DNA from 4 places in the Defluviitalea raffinosedens genome. Region 1 is predicted to be linked to each of the others. Evidence: predicted binding sites of a transcription regulator. Region 1 holds the regulator's gene; each other region holds the start of a gene.
The links. Region 1 encodes Rex, which represses fermentation and respiration genes when NADH is low (regulators of the CRP and FNR family bind a similar motif). Its sites were predicted from a motif close to ATTGTTAANTANTTAACAAT; they were not measured.
Positions count from the first base shown of each region.

Region 2: the regulator Rex is predicted to act here: its motif matches at 2,085-2,104, upstream of serC (3-phosphoserine/phosphohydroxythreonine transaminase).
Region 3: the regulator Rex is predicted to act here: its motif matches at 2,408-2,427, upstream of JOD07_RS05200 (NADH-quinone oxidoreductase subunit NuoE family protein).
Region 4: the regulator Rex is predicted to act here: its motif matches at 2,455-2,474, upstream of JOD07_RS08375 ((2Fe-2S) ferredoxin domain-containing protein).

Region 1 covers NZ_JAFBEP010000001.1:27,342-31,562, reverse strand. Annotated here, with positions in the region: gene JOD07_RS00165 (ABC-F family ATP-binding cassette domain-containing protein) at 12-1,925, opposite strand; gene JOD07_RS00160 (redox-sensing transcriptional repressor Rex) at 2,078-2,746, shown strand; gene JOD07_RS00155 (DUF445 family protein) at 2,768-4,221, shown strand, end outside.
Region 2 covers NZ_JAFBEP010000006.1:130,357-134,577, reverse strand. Annotated here, with positions in the region: gene carB (carbamoyl-phosphate synthase large subunit) at 1-1,039, shown strand, start outside; gene argF (ornithine carbamoyltransferase) at 1,091-2,026, shown strand; gene serC (3-phosphoserine/phosphohydroxythreonine transaminase) at 2,216-3,298, shown strand; gene JOD07_RS06820 (phosphoglycerate dehydrogenase) at 3,309-4,221, shown strand, end outside.
Region 3 covers NZ_JAFBEP010000004.1:183,836-188,056, forward strand. Annotated here, with positions in the region: gene nuoF (NADH-quinone oxidoreductase subunit NuoF) at 1-1,344, opposite strand, end outside; gene JOD07_RS05195 ((2Fe-2S) ferredoxin domain-containing protein) at 1,366-1,764, opposite strand; gene JOD07_RS05200 (NADH-quinone oxidoreductase subunit NuoE family protein) at 1,785-2,276, opposite strand; gene JOD07_RS05205 (PHP domain-containing protein) at 2,452-3,150, opposite strand; gene JOD07_RS05210 (DRTGG domain-containing protein) at 3,153-3,488, opposite strand; gene JOD07_RS05215 ([Fe-Fe] hydrogenase large subunit C-terminal domain-containing protein) at 3,500-4,221, opposite strand, start outside.
Region 4 covers NZ_JAFBEP010000009.1:49,768-53,988, reverse strand. Annotated here, with positions in the region: gene JOD07_RS08390 (DNA gyrase subunit A) at 1-881, shown strand, start outside; gene hpt (hypoxanthine phosphoribosyltransferase) at 898-1,434, shown strand; gene speD (adenosylmethionine decarboxylase) at 1,472-2,290, opposite strand; gene JOD07_RS08375 ((2Fe-2S) ferredoxin domain-containing protein) at 2,519-2,779, shown strand; gene JOD07_RS08370 (peptidylprolyl isomerase) at 2,841-3,368, shown strand; gene JOD07_RS08365 (phosphatase PAP2 family protein) at 3,404-4,066, opposite strand; gene JOD07_RS08360 (helix-turn-helix domain-containing protein) at 4,217-4,221, shown strand, end outside.

The DNA.
Region 1 (4,221 bases):
TGAGAAAACAGTTATATTCCAAGCATAGACTGCAGCTCATCCCATTGCTCATAAAGACGCTCCAGTTCTTCTTCTAACTGACTCTTCTTATCCAGCATTTCCGCAGATTTTTTGGGATTTGTATACACTTCTTCCAAGCAGAGCTGTTCATTGATTGCTTCTATTTCATTTTCTGTCTCATGAATTTGCTTTTCTATTTTCTCAATACTTCCCTGAAGTTTCCTCTGTTGTGCCTGTTCTTCTTTTCTTTTCAGCCATTCTTCTTTTGAAGAAGATTTTTCCGCAGGAACAGTTTCTTTTTCTGTATGTTCGAATTTGATTTGATTTCTTTTTTCAATATAATAATCATAATTACCGAGATACTCTTTTATGCCATGAGGGGTAAGTTCCAGGACCTTATCAGCTGTTCGATTGATAAAATAGCGGTCATGGGAAATATATAGTACCGTTCCCTCATAATGATTTAATGCATCTTCCAGTACTTCCTTGGATAAAAGGTCCAGATGGTTCGTCGGCTCGTCCAGGAGCAGAAAATTACCTTCTGAAAGCATAATTTTTGCAAGAGATACCCTTCCTTTTTCTCCGCCGCTTAAGCTGGAGATTTCCTTAAATACATCATCTCCGGTAAATAAGAATGCTGCCAGGATATTTCGTATTTCTCCAAGGGTTAAAGTTGGATAAGCGTCCGATATTTCGTCAATAATAGTTTTGTTATAAGATATATTTTGATGTTCCTGATCATAGTAACCGATTTTTACATTCGTACCAAGTCGAAAGAATCCACTGTCAGGATCAATTTGGTCCAATAATATACGAAAAAGAGTTGTTTTACCGACTCCATTGGGACCGATCAGAGCAACTTTTTCGCCTCGTTTTAAATCAAAGGAAACATTTTCAAAGAGTTTACGATTGCCAAAAGCTTTTGATAAATTCTCCACATGAAGAACATCATTGCCGCTTTGGATTTTTGGCTCTAATGTAAGCTTCATGGAAGAAGGGAGGGCTTCAGGGCGTTCAATTCTTTCTATCTTTTCCAAAGCTTTTTCGCGGCTTCTGGCTCTTTTTATAGACTTTTCACGATTAAAGGAGCGAAGAGTTTGAATGACTTCTTCCTGGCGCTTGATTTCTTTTTGCTGAGCGAGATACTGGTTCATTTGTATTTCACGGTTGATTTGCTTGTATTTTGCATAGAATGAATAGTTTCCATTATATACAGATGATTTAGTGTTTTCGATTTCAATGACTTTCGTAGCAATACGGTCCAGAAAATATCTGTCATGGGATATAATCATAACTGTACCGGAATAACTTTTTAAGAAATCCTCCAGCCATTCGATCGCACTGATGTCCAGATGATTGGTTGGCTCATCCAGCAGTAGAACAGAAGGACTGGATAAAAGAAGTTTTGCCAGGGCAACCCGGGTTTTCTGTCCTCCGGAGAGTATATTAATGGGTTTGCTTATTTCACTTTCATCAAAACCTAATCCTTTTAATACTCCTTTGATTTGGCTTTTGAAGCCATATCCGTTCTTTTCTTCAAACTCATGCTGGAGCAGGGAATACTGACGCATAAGATTTGAGAGATCTTCCCCTTTATGAGCACTCATTTTTTCTTCAAGAAGACGGATGGAAGACTCTATTTCAAGAAGTTCGGAAAAAACAGTCATCATTTCATCCAAAATCGTATTATTTGTATTAATTTCCATGTTTTGAGAAAGATAACCTATAGAGGTATCCTTAGCTTTAAAAATTTCACCGCTGTCATAAGATAGTTCTCCGGCCAGAATTTTAAATAAAGTGGATTTACCTGCACCGTTTACACCAACAATAGCTACTTTCTCTTTTTCTTCTATTTGAAAGGTAATATTTTTAAGTATGATATCCGTTCCAAAGGTTTTGGTGATATCTTTACACGCCAAAATCATATTGCCACCTCTTACATTTGATCATAAGCATACTATAAACTATGATATCAAAAAGCCGACCAAAAAGAAAGGCGTGATTGACATTATTTTTGTATCAATGTTATACTTTAAACATACTTTATGTTACATTAGGCGAAAGGAGCTAGAATCAATTGGATACAGATAGAAGAATTTCAATTGCCGTAGTAAAGCGGTTGCCTAGGTATTATCGATACTTGGGAGAGCTTCTAGAGAACGATATCACTCGTATTTCATCCAAGGAACTCAGTGAACGAATGGGAGTAACAGCTTCCCAAATTCGTCAAGATTTAAACAATTTTGGAGGATTTGGACAGCAGGGATACGGGTATAATGTAGAATATTTATATAACGAGATTGGAAAAATATTAGGGCTGAACAATACATATAAGTTTATTATTGTTGGTGTGGGGAATTTAGGACAAGCCTTAGCAAACTATACTAAATTCGAAAAAAGAGGATTTATTCTTAAAGGTTTGTTTGATGTGAATCCGAGATTGATAGGTATGACGATCAGAGGGATAGAAGTCAGAGATATTGATGAAATGGAGTCTTTCGTAAAAGAAAACAAGATTGACGTTGCATTTCTTACTTTACCTAAGTCTAAAGTCAGAAAGGTTGCAGAAGACTTGGCAAAGTGGGGAATCAAAGGCTTATGGAATTTTTCTGCTGTGGACTTGGATCTTTCACCTGATGTGGTGGTTGAGGATGTCCATTTATCCGATAGTTTAATGATCATGTCTTATAACATTAACCGAAAAAAGCTTAAAAAAGAAGCAGAGATGAAAAAACAAAACAAATGATAGGAAGTGCGTGAAGACAACATGAACATATCCGAATTTCTTATTAGCCCTATTGCAGGAAGTGTAATAGGGTATTTTACCAATTGGCTTGCGATTAAAATGCTTTTTCGCCCTCATGAAGAAAAAAGGATTTTTGGGATGAAAGTACCTTTTACTCCCGGGTTAATTCCCAAAGAAAAAAATAGAATAGCCAAAAAGGTGGGCGAAACTGTAGGAAAACATCTTCTTTCTGAAGAGGCTTTGGTAAAGGCATTGGTGGATGAAAAAGTTCTTGAAAGTTTAAGAAGTATAACAGCCAATGCTTTTTATAGTCTAAGAAATAATGAAGAAAGCCTGGATACCATTCTCACTGAAATTTTAGGAGATCATAAGAACAGTACCATAGACTCCATAGAAAATACTTTAAGTCAGTTTATCTTCAGTAAAATTAGCGATCAGCAAGTATTGGACGAAATAACTTCATTAATTATGCATCCTATTAAAAGTATTTTAACCAGAAAAGTGGAAGACATACCTGTAGAAAATATAATTCAGTCTGACTTTTTGCAGGGTGATACCTTTAGACAATGGATTATAGGCGAAATTATAGAACTAAAAGACAGAATTCAAAATGAAGAGCGTACCATGTCAGAAATCATCCCGGATTCATGGATGATCTATGTGAAAGAAGTTATAAGAGACTATTTTCCTGGTTTGGTTACTCTTCTCATAGACTATATGAATAAACCCTTTATACAGCAGAAATTAAAGCAGATTCTTTTGGAACTGATACAGGCGAATTTAGGGAAACTGGCACTTATGTTCGTAGATGCAGACAAAATATATGACAAGACGCTTCGATATATAGAAGAAAGCGCACAAAACGAAGAAAAACGAGAAGAAATTCTAAAGCAAATTAACAGTTTTATAGATTATGTCGTAGAAAAACCTGTAAAGGAATGGGCAGACAAAATTCAGCTGGCCCATCATACAAGCGAAATAGAGGATATACTCAATAAAGTAATCTTATATTTTACAAAAGAAGAAACACTGGAAAAACTTAAGGCAATGATTAAAGAATACATGAGTAAGCAGGATCTTACTGTACTTACTTTAATCACTGCAATTAAGCCTAATATAGTTCAGGATATGCATCAATGGATCAGAGAATATCTGGAAAACCTTATTCAAAAAAATGAGATTTTCAAAAAAATAAATCTTTTTATTTCAAAAGAAATAAAAAGATCCTTAGAGGTCCCTGTTTCTCGTTGGGTGAAAAGAATTGGAAAATCATTGGAGGAAAAGATACAAGATGCCGTTATAAAATATTACAAGCTAATCATTACGAGTAAATCCTCTGAAATCGCTGCCCTGCTGGACATTCCTCATATAGTTGAAGAAAGGATCATGGACTTCGAAACGGATTATACTGAACAGATCATTTTATCCGTTGTGGACAGAGAACTAAAAGCCATAACCTGGTTAGGAGGTCTTTT
Region 2 (4,221 bases), on a different contig from region 1:
TGTTTATTCAGAAACTGAATTACGGGAGTATGTAAAGGAAGCAACTTCTCTTTCTACCGAACATCCAATTTTAATAGATCAATATATAGAGGGAAAAGAAGTAGAAGTTGATGCAATTTCAGACAGAGAGGATATTTTAATTCCGGGAATTATGGAACATATAGAAAGAACAGGGGTACACTCAGGAGACAGTATTTGTGTATATCCACCTCAAACTCTTTCACAAAAGGTCATTGATACATTGATTTTATATACCAGAAAGATTGCTAAAGCTTTGCAAGTTATTGGTTTAATGAATATTCAATTTGTTGTAAAAGATGAAAAAGTATATGTTATTGAAGTGAATCCCAGAGCTTCCAGAACCGTGCCTATTTTAAGCAAGGTAACCAAAATTCCTATGGTACATGTGGCAGTAAAAGTCATATTAGGAGAAAAATTAAGAGATCAAGGCTATGGAGTTGGCTTATACAATAAAAGTAATTTGGTTGCTGTGAAAGCACCGGTATTTTCATTCCAAAAACTAAATAATGTAGATGTGGCATTGACTCCTGAAATGAAATCAACTGGTGAAGTATTGGGAGTAGATTCTGTTTATGAAAAGGCACTTGTCAAAGCGTTTAGCGGAGCAGGATACACATTCCCAGGCTCTGGAAAAATCTTTGTATCTTTAAGGGAAAAAGATAAAAAAGAATCTATAGAATTATTAAAGTCTTTTAAAGAGATAGGATTTGAGCTTATGGGCAGTGAAGGAACTGCAAAATACCTTAACGAGAAAGGATTGGAAGTAAAACCGATTTCAATCCATAATCTTGATGAAATCTTTGAAATGATGAAGAATAAAGAAATAACGATTGTCATCAATACACCTACATTAGGTAAAAATCCAAATAAAGACGGTTTTAAAATACGCACTACAGCCGAACAGATGAAAATACCTTGTTTTACTTCTTTGGATACGGCAAAGGCATATCTTCTAGCTTTAAAAACTTATAGTAAAAATGAAACATTTACTTACGAAACTCTGGATTATTATATGTAGGAATATAATAATAAAATTTAAAATTAAATTAAGAGGAGGGAAATTATGGGGATGAATTTAAAAGGAAGAAGTCTTCTAACTTTAAAAGACTTCACACCGAATGAAATAGAGTATTTATTGGATTTGGCGGAGGATCTAAAAAGAAAGAAAAGAATGGGGATCAAAGGAAATCTTTTAGAAGGAAAAAACATTGCTCTGATTTTTGAAAAGCCTTCTACAAGAACAAGATGTGCATTTACCGTAGCCTGCATTGATGAAGGAGCCCATCCAGAGTATTTGGGAAAAAACGACATTCAGTTAGGCCATAAAGAATCTATTGAAGATACTGCGAGGGTATTGGGACGTCTTTTTGATGGAATTCAATTCAGAGGTTTTAAACAAGAGACTGTAGAAAAATTGGCTCAGTATAGTGGAGTTCCTGTTTGGAATGGATTAACAGATATTTATCATCCAACACAAGTTTTGGCAGACTTACTCACAATAAAGGAAAAGTTTGGGTATTTAAAAGGCATTCGTTTTGTATATATGGGAGATGGACGAAATAATATGGCCAATAGTTTGATGATTGGTTCTGCAAAAATGGGAATGGATTTTGTGATTGCTGCGCCCAAAGACTTATGGCCAGAAGAATCTTTAATTGAAGAATGTAAATTGTTCGCAGAAGCGTCAAAAGGAAAAATATCAATTACAGAAGATGTTGGGGCAGCAGTGGATGGTGCTGATGTGATTTATACAGATGTTTGGTGTTCTATGGGAGAAGAAGACAAAGCTGAAGAACGTATTAAACTCCTAAAGCCTTACCAGGTGAATGCTTCTTTGATGAATAAAACAGGAAAAGATCATACAATTTTTATGCATTGTCTTCCCGCAGTCAAAGGAAATGAGGTTACTGAGGAAGTATTTGAAAGCAAAGCTTCTGTGGTGTTTGATGAAGCGGAAAACAGAATGCATACGATCAAAGCTGTAATGGTGGCAACATTGGTTTAACTTACTTATATCCTGATTCTTGCTCAACTATAGGATTAAAACTTTAAGTATATTATTTATTTTTAAAAAATTAAAAATCATAATTATTTTATTGACGAATATTATATTTTTGGATATAATTCTTAGCAAACATTGTTAGCAAAATGTCAAAGAATAGATTTCAATGAATGTATACTTAGGAGGGGTAAAATGGACAGAGTTTATAATTTTTCAGCAGGTCCTTCGATGCTGCCTGAAGAAGTGCTTAAAAAAGCTCAAGAAGAATTGGTAATCTACAGAGATGCTGGTATGTCAGTAATGGAAATGAGCCATCGCTCAAAAGTCTATCAAGATATTATTGATGAAGCCGAAGCACTTCTTAGAGAAATTATGAATATTCCAGAAAACTACAAGGTTCTCTTTTTACAAGGGGGAGCATCCAGCCAATTTGCCATGGTTCCATTAAATCTGTTTAGAAAGAGCAAAAAAGCAAATTATGTAAAAACAGGTTTATGGGCAAAAAAAGCTATTGCTGAAGCAAGCAGATATGGAACTGTAAATGTAGTTGCTTCATCGGAAGATGCAACTTTTAATTATATTCCTGAATTAGATAAAAGTACTTTTTCACCGGATGCTGACTATTTCTACATAACAACCAATAATACGATTTATGGAACAAGATATACTGAGCTGCCTGATACAGGAGATGTTCCTTTGGTAGCTGATATGTCATCGAATATTTTATCCGAAGTATATGATGTTAATAAGTTTGGTGTGATTTTTGCCGGTGCGCAAAAGAATATGGGTCCTGCAGGACTTACTGTAGTGATTATTCGTGAAGATTTGATTGGGCATGCTATGGATATTACACCAACCATGTTTAATTATCAGATACATGCAGAAAATGGTTCCATGTATAATACACCACCTACTTACAGCATATATATTGCGAAATTAGTTTTCGAATGGGTTAAAAAGATGGGTGGAGTACCTGCTATGCAAAAAATCAATGAAGAAAAAGCTAAAATTCTTTATGATTATTTAGATGATTCAAGCTTCTTTAAAGGCACAGTAGTTCCAAAATATCGTTCTTTAATGAATATACCTTTTGTTTCTCCGTCACCAGAATTAGATGCAAAATTTATAAAAGAAGCGACTGCCAAAGGTCTGGTTAATTTAAAAGGGCATAGAACAGTTGGTGGAATGCGTGCAAGCATATATAACGCAATGCCAATCGAGGGAGTCAAAACATTAGTAGAATTTATGAAGAAGTTCGAAATGGAAAATCGATAGGGGGAGCACAATGTTTAAGATTCAAACTTTAAACAATATTTCTGAGAAGGGTTTAGAGCTTTTACCAAAGGATACATATGAAATCTCTAATGACTGTGCGAATCCGGATGGTATTTTAGTTAGAAGCGCGAAAATGCATGGTATGGAATTTCCGCCTTCATTAAAAGCAGTTGCCAGAGCAGGTGCAGGAGTGAATAATATTCCTATAGATGAATGTTCAGAAAAAGGAATTGTTGTTTTTAATACACCAGGGGCAAACGCAAATGGTGTAAAAGAATTGGTATTGACGGGTCTATTCCTTTCTTCCAGAAAAATTGTTGAAGGAATCCAATGGACAAAAAGTTTAAAAGGAAAAGGAGACGAAGTACCTAAACTCGTTGAAAAAGGCAAAGGGGAATTTGCTGGTCCTGAAATATTGGGCAAAAAATTAGGTGTTATTGGATTAGGTGCTATTGGAGTTTTAGTAGCGAATGCTGCGAATGCTCTTGGAATGGATGTTCAAGGGTATGATCCCTATATGTCTATCGATGCAGCATGGGGATTGTCGCGGGACGTGCATCGAGCAATTAGTTTAGATTCTATGCTCGCAGAATGTGATTATATTACCATCCATGTGCCGCTTTTAGATGAAACAAAAAATATGCTTAATAAAGAAAAGTTTGCACTCATGAAAAAGGGCGTTAGAATACTCAATTTCTCCAGAGGAGAATTGGTTAACAATACCGATTTAATTGAAGCGATTAAGGCGGGTATTGTGGCTAGTTATGTAACAGATTTTCCTTCTGACGAATTGATTGATGTAGAAAATATTATTACGATTCCTCATTTGGGGGCTTCAACACCAGAATCCGAAGATAATTGTGCAGTGATGGCTGTAGAGCAATTAAGAAATTATCTTGAACATGGTAATATTAAGAACTCCG
Region 3 (4,221 bases), on a different contig from region 1:
TTCCAGATAGAATTTTGCAACGCTTGGCATACAGTTGTCTTCATCCATAACAATCATACCACCGGATCCCATCATGGAACCTTTTTCAAGTAAGTTGTCAAAATCAATCGGTGTATCCAAATCTTTCTCTGTTAAGCATCCACCAGATGGTCCTCCAGTTTGAACTGCTTTAAATTTCTTACCGCCTTTAATTCCTCCGCCGATATCAAAAATAACTTCTCTTAAGGTAGTTCCCATAGGAACTTCGATGAGTCCAACATTGTTAACTTTACCTGCCAATGCAAAAACTTTGGTTCCTTTTGATTTTTCGGTACCAATAGAACTGAACCAATCAGCACCTTTTAAGAGAATTACAGGAACATTAGCAAAAGTTTCTACGTTATTAACATTGGTTGGTTTACCCCAGAAACCAGATTCTGCTGGGAATGGAGGTTTCGTCGTAGGTTCTCCTCTTTCTCCTTCCATGGAGTGAATAAGAGCTGTTTCCTCACCGCATACGAAAGCTCCTGCACCGTATTTTATTTCAATATCAAAGTCAAATCCTGTTCCTAAAATATCTTTTCCAAGTAATCCGTATGCTCTTGCATCTTCAATAGCTTTTTTAAGACGTCTTACTGCCAATGGATATTCCGCACGGATGTAAACTAATCCTTGGGATGCACCTATAGCATAACCACAGATTGCCATAGCTTCTACAACGGAGTGAGGGTCTCCTTCTAAGATAGAACGGTCCATAAAAGCCCCTGGGTCTCCTTCATCGGCATTACATACAACATATTTTTGATCAGATTGATTTTTATGTGCAAATTCCCATTTAAGTCCTGTTGGGAATCCACCGCCACCTCTTCCTCTTAATCCGGATTTTTTCATTTCTTCAATAACGGATTCAGGTGTCATTTCAGTTAATGCTTTTCCTAAAGCTTGATAACCGTCTCTTGCAATATACTCATCTATATTATCAGGATCGATAAATCCGCAGTTTCTTAAAGCAATTCTCATTTGCTTTTTGTAGAAATCCATATGCTTAGAGTCTTCGATGGATTGATCCGTAGCTGGTTCTTTATATAATAATTGATCTACTTTTCTTCCTTTGATTAAATGTTCTTTAACAATAACTTCAGCATCTTCAGGTTTAACTTGTACATAAAAAGTATTATCAGGAAGAATTTTTACGATAGGTCCTTTTTCACAAAAACCAAAACATCCTGTTTTTAAAACCTGAACATCATTTTCCATTCCATTTTCTTTTAATAAAGCCTTTATATTATCAACGATCTGTGTGGAATTAGAAGAAATGCAGCCTGTTCCACCACAAACCAAAACATGCATTTTATACTTGGACATTATGAAAGCCTCCTTTTACAATTACTCATCCACTGTTTTATGACTCACAGGTATGATTCCGTCTAATAGTTCGCCATTTTTCACATACTTTTCTACTATTTCCTTAGCTCTTTCTACGGTTACTTCCCCAAATACCACTGGTTCTTCTCCCGGAATAGCAACTTCTATTGTAGGCTCTGCATAACAATATCCCATGCAGCCAGTTTGAGATATAACTACATTATCTAATTTTTCATTGGCAACAATATCAACTAATGCATTCATAACTTCTCTAGCTCCTGACGCTATTCCACAGGTTGCCATTGCCACACGGATCTGAACTAATTTTTCCATGTTGTCGCCTTTTTCTCTTATATCCACTTTTGATTTAAATTGCTCTCTTAATTGCTTTAATTCATCTAAAGATTTTATTTTAGCCATGACATTCCCTCCCCAATAACCTATTCATACTCTTTAAGAATTGATTTTACTTGGTCCGGAGTAACACGACCATATACTTTTTCTCCAACTAAAACTACGGGAGCCAATCCGCATGCCCCTACGCAGCGCAGTGCATCCAGCGAAAAGTTTCCATCAGCCGTTGTTTCTCCTACTTCAATATTTAATTCTCTTTTAAACTCATCTAAAACTTTATCAGCACCTCTAACATAGCAAGCTGTTCCCATACAAACAGATATTGGGTATTTTCCTTTAGGAATCATGGTGAAGAATGAGTAGAAGCTTACAATACCATATACTTTAGATACAGGTATGTTCAACTTCTTTGCTACAAACTGCTGTACTTCCTTTGGAAGGTATCCAAAAATCTCTTGAGCCCTATGTAATGCAGAGATCAGAGCTCCATTTTTATCACTTAGTTCGTCAATAAATTGTTCTAACTCACGGAAACCGCGTTCAGACAATTCGTTTGTGCAATTTGCACAATTAGCCATTTTTATTCCCCCTTCAAGTATATGAAATTAAATTAGGCGTAATCAAATTTCGATTTCATAAAGAAGCCGAATTGATTAGCAAAAAAAATATGTTATTAGCACAACTATGAAGTTAGCACACTTTCAACTTCATTGTCAATATTATAACATAAATCTTTATAAATGTACAAACCTTTCATATTAATAATTTAATAACTTGACTTATAGATTTTGATTCTAATTCGATAAACTGCTCTCTTTCAGAAATATCTTGCAAATAATGCGCATCCGAAGACCGGATCACATTGTATTGACTGTATTTTAACTTAGCTTTTTCTAAATCTGCATTCTTTGAAACTTCAAGTGTATGAACATCTAAATCTTCTGGAATCCATCCTAAATTTGATAAAATACTATAAGATGAACGGTCTATATGAGCAGGAACAGCAACTCCACTAAAGGCTCTAACATACTTTACTACGTCGTAAACACTTAATGAAGTTGCAGTTAAAAGTAATCTTTTGTTTTCTCCAATAATATCATCTTGCTCATTAAGAATTAGTTGCTCTCCAAAGATACTCACTCTATTTTCCAGGGGCGGTAAATGTTTATAAACCAAGTCTTGCATCTGATATGCCGAAACGAGATCGGGAAATAGACAAACCACGTGTATTTCTTCAGATGTCTCAACTTCCATCCCTGGGATAACAATAAGTTCTGTCCCTTCCGCTACTTTCATGACTGCTTTAACATTTTCACAGGAATTGTGGTCAGTAATAGCGATAATATCTAATTCTTTTAACAATGCCATGTTCACGATATTATTGGGGGTCATATCGTTATCCCCACAGGGTGAAAGGGCCGTATGAATATGGAAATCATAAGCATATTTCATTGCTAAGATATTCCTATTTCGGTTAGTTTTTTCACAAGCTGGTATGCATTGATCTCTGAAGAGAATACAGGAATGTCTTCTTCATTAGCTTTTTCGATAGTATCCTGATCTATGTGAGCACCCTCTGCAATAATAATGCAAGATAAATTTAATAATGACGCAATGGCTATAATATTCACGTGACTTTGAATAGTAATCCAAGCTGCCCCTGGTTTCGCATTGGCCATCACCCAGCTTAATAAGTCTCCAACATATCCTGTTGTAATCTCCTTATCCAATCCATTTTCCCCTGCAACTATGGATAATCCAAGAGTTTTCATTAATTCTCTTACGGTCATTTCATCACTTCCTAATCATCATTTTTTCTAAAAGCCGGAGGCAACTTCTGTGAAAGATTAACCATGGCTTCTGCCATTTCCCTAACTTTTTGTCTTAACATAAAAATGCAGTCTTCAATATTTGCATTGCCTCTTACAATATCTTCAGCCAGAGCTCTGCAATTTGGTGCACCACAGGAGCCACAATCAATCTGCGGAAGGGTATCGTATATTCCCTCTAATTCTTCCAGCTTTTTGATTGCCTTCTCCATATCTTCATCCAATGTCATAACTGGCTTTGAATTCACTGGATTATTCCATATAAGATTGGAGTCGCTGATTAATTGCTCCTTATCATCTTGTTCTTTTAATGTCGCTGAATGACGTAAAAGCTTTTTAAGATGATTTTTGGCTACAAAACTGTTTTCGACAGTCAATGGCCCTCCTAAACACCCTCCATGACAAGCTAATGCTTCAATAAAATCAACATCTATAAGTTTTCCGTTTTCTACCTTTTCCAAGATTTTATTAACATTTTCTATACCATCAACAGCTATGTAATTATCAATGCCTAAAAATTCTCCTTCACCGCCAGACATAGCCCATCCAATCCCATTGCTGGAGCTTTGTCTGAGAATTTCTGGATGCTCGATTTTTTTTAATACTGGGATAAGCTTCATATATACATCCTTAATTGAAAGTACTTTATCAACAGAAGATTTATCAAAACCTATGGGATTTCTTACATTCGTAG
Region 4 (4,221 bases), on a different contig from region 1:
TCTTAAAGCGTATAGCAGAAGCCGATACTTTAAGAAAAGAGATTGAAAGTCTGAAGAAATTGATTCAGGATGATAAAAAGATCAAAAAAGTGATCGAAAAAGAACTTCAAAGAATAGAGAAAGAATATGGGGAACCAAGAAAAAGTGAAATCATCGAAGAAGAGAAGATTACTTCAATTTCTAAAGAAGATTTGATTGATGACTATGGGGTTAAAATCTTTTTGACAGAACATCAGTATATCAAGAAAATTTCTCATGCATCTTACAGAGCCAATTCAACTCATGCATTAAAAGATGGAGACAGAGTTTTACAAGAAATTGAAGTGAATAACAAGGGAGATATCTTATTATTTTCTGACAAGCAAAATGTCTACAGAATTAAAGCCTATGAACTGGAAGATTGCAAAGCCAGCAATTTAGGGGATTATCTTCCCAATGTATTGGAAATGGAAGAGGATGAGCATATTATTTTTATTTCCGAGGGAAATACTTATGCAGGCTATATTCTTATTGCTTTTGAAAACGGTAAGCTCATCAAGATACCGCTTAAATACTATGAAACCAAGCAGTATAGAAGAAAACTTGTTGGTGGTTTTTATGGCCGTTCCAAATGTGTAAGAATTCTTCCTGTTATGGAGGATATAGATATTTTACTTGTACGAAATGATGAAAAAGCTGCTCTTATTAACACAAGTCTGATTCCTGTTGGCAGGCAAAGACAAGCGGCAGGTGTCCAAAGTTTAAAAATGGGCAAAAAGACTTTTCTTAAAACAGTTCTTGCTCCTGACGAATATGATGAGACGGATATGGGGGCATTAAGAGCCAAAGAATTGCCGGCACAAGGTAAAGAGGTTAATACACAGCTTAAATTAAATCTATAGAAAGGTATGGATAAGGATGAAAGACGATGTTAAAGAAATTTTATTTACTGAAGAGGAAATTGCAGTTAAAGTAAAAGAATTAGGACAGCAGATCTCTGAGGATTATAGGGGAGAAGACCTTACGGTAGTAGGTATTTTAAAGGGTTCTAATATCTTTATGGGGGATTTGATCCGAAAAATTGATATTCCTCTTTCTATTGATTTCATGGTTGTATCCAGCTATGGACAATCCACAGAAAGCAGTGGAGTAGTCAAAGTACTCAAAGACTTGGAATACAGTATTGAAGGAAAAAATATTCTAATCGTTGAAGACATCATAGATACAGGTTTGACTTTAGATTATTTAAAGGAAAATTTGTTTAGAAGAAAGCCGAAGTCTTTGAAAATATGTACACTTTTGGATAAGCCTGCTCGAAGAAAGGTCGATTTAAAAGTGGATTACGTTGGATTTGAAATTCCTGATGCATTTATCGTTGGCTATGGAATAGATTATGCTGAAAAATACAGAAATCTACCATACATAGCAGTTTTAAAAGAAGAGGTTTATGAATAAAAACAGCTCCATTTTGGGAGCTGTTTTGCTGTCTCTATTATTTTTTCATAGAAGGCATATTTCTTCCATAAAAGATTTCTGCCATTTCTTTTTTGAGCTTTTGAATGATCTTTTGTTTTTCTCTGGGAAGCAAATCTTTCTTGTCTACACCAAAAAGATAATTGTTCAAATCAAATTCTCTCAGAAGCATTTTTGTATGAAAAGTGTTTTCCTGGTACACGTTAACATCGATCATTTGGTATCGATTTCTTGTATCCGGAGAGATATAGTTTTGTATTGAATTGATTTTATGGTCAATGAAGAGCTTTTTACCATGAATATCTCTGGTAAAGCCTCTTACACGATAATCAATTGTCATAATGTCAGAATCAAAACTGTGAATAAGATAATTCAATGCTTTAAGAGGAGAGATTTGACCGCAAGTTGATACGTCAATATCAGCACGAAATGTACTGATTCCATCATCTGGATGGCTTTCGGGATAAGTGTGCACTGTAATATGACTTTTGTCCAGATGTGCCACTACCGCTTCTGGAAGAGGTCCCGGAGATTCGTGTTTTGCTGATGCATCCGGAGGAACAACTTGTCCTTCAGAAATCAGCATTGTTACGCTGGCTCCCTGGGGTTCATAATCTTGCTGAGCAATATTTAAAATATTAGCCCCTATAATGTGTGCAACATCCGTAAGAATTTTGGTTAGACGTTCCGCATTATATTGTTCGTCAATATATTTGATATAATTTTTGCGGTCTTCTTCTGTTTTTGCATAACAGATATCGTACATGTTGAAGCTTAGGGTTTTTGTCAAATTGTTGAATCCATAGAGCTTTAACTTTTTGATAGGTCTAATTTCCATTTTTTCTCCTTTCCCTTTACCATATACTACAGTTTTATTCTTATTTTATCTCATCTGCATAATTATAAACATAAAATAACAGTTACTCAATAATTTTTTTATAAATTTTAATACTTTGTTCAAAATGACAATAAATTACATCAAACAACAAAATACATTAATTGTTTGACAAAGAAATAACCATATCATATACTTAGTATGTAGAATACTGCAGAAAGAGGAGTGACTATGGTTATAGTTGAAGTGTGTATAGGAACCGATTGCCATTCAAAAGGAGCTTATGAACTTGTCAGAGCATTAAAATCATTGGTTAAAAAGAATAATCTCAATGATCAAGTTGTGATTAAAGGTACCTTTTGTGTAGGTCATTGTACCAAAGCTGTATCCGTCAAAGTCGATCATGATAGAATTTACTCCGTTGAGCCAGAAAAGGCAGAGGAGTTTTTTAATGAATGTATTAAGGGAAATTTAGAATTATGCAGAATATAATATAGGTTTTATTTTTTTTGGATATGTACATACTAATTACAACTACATATAAGAAAGGAAAATGATAGTGAAAAATAATCCCATCGCTTTAATTACAATGGAAAGCGGTAGCCAAATCAAATTGGAACTCTATCCTGATGTGGCACCGAATACAGTGAATAATTTTATTTCTTTAGCTCGAAAGGGATTTTACGACGGATTAATTTTTCATAGAGTCATTAAAGGATTTATGATTCAAGGTGGCGACCCGCAAGGAAGTGGAATGGGCGGGCCCGGATACAGCATCAAAGGGGAATTTAAAACTAATGGGTTCAATAATACGTTAAAACATACAAGAGGCGTTATTTCCATGGCCAGAGCTCAAAATCCCAATTCAGCCGGTTCTCAATTTTTTATTATGCATGAAGACGCTCCCCATTTAGACGGACAGTATGCTGCATTTGGAAAAACAATAGAAGGTTTTGATACTATTGATGAGATTGTCAGTGTAAAAACAGATTATTTTGACCGACCAATTGTAGAGCAAAGAATTAAAACCATCACGATAGATACTTTTGGAGAAGAATATCCGGAGCCTGAAACACTATAAAAAAATCCATCTGCTAATAAGGCAGATGGATTTTTTTATACCCGTTGATGTGCTTCTTTACGAATAAAGCTAAATTTATGAAGAGGTATACGGTAGATTACAATATACAGTACCAAACTCATTAATAATCCATACATTACATCAAGAATAGAATGTTGCTTAATCATCATTGTAGACATAATGATTAAGATTGTGACAATAGCAGAGGCAATTTGAAATTTTTTAATCTTGCCCAATTTCTCATTTTTTCTGAGAGCGATAAATACCCCCATAGTATCTATAACATGTATACTGGGAGCAGAATTGGTCGGATTGTCTATACTATAAATCAAAGTAATCAGCTGTGTGAAGATATTGGTCTTTGTGATCACAGGTCTTAGATTTTGTCCATTGGGGAAAATAATAAATATAATGTAGCAAATGGTCATTCCCCCAAACATAAAAAGGGCAAGCCTGTAAAAATCGTTTTTATTGGTAAAGCCTAAATAAACAAGGGAAGCAGTAATTAATATATACCAAAATACATAAGGTACCACCATGATGGGGACAAAAGGAATATAGCGGTCAATAGGATGGTACATGTAATATTTGGGTACAGTGATTTTATTTAATAATTGGTAACCAAGTAAAATAACTAAATAATAAAGCAGGATCAGAAAATGACGGTTATTGCTTAAAAAGACTTTTACTTTATTCATGGCTTTTTAAGGGACCTCCTTAATAAATGTAAAATATTTGCTCCACACAGTATAAACTATTTATTATAAAAAATCAATATCACTATAAAACGTTAAAAACCTCTCAAAATGGAAATAATGATAAAAAAAGGATTCGAGAGGTGAAATAAAGTGAG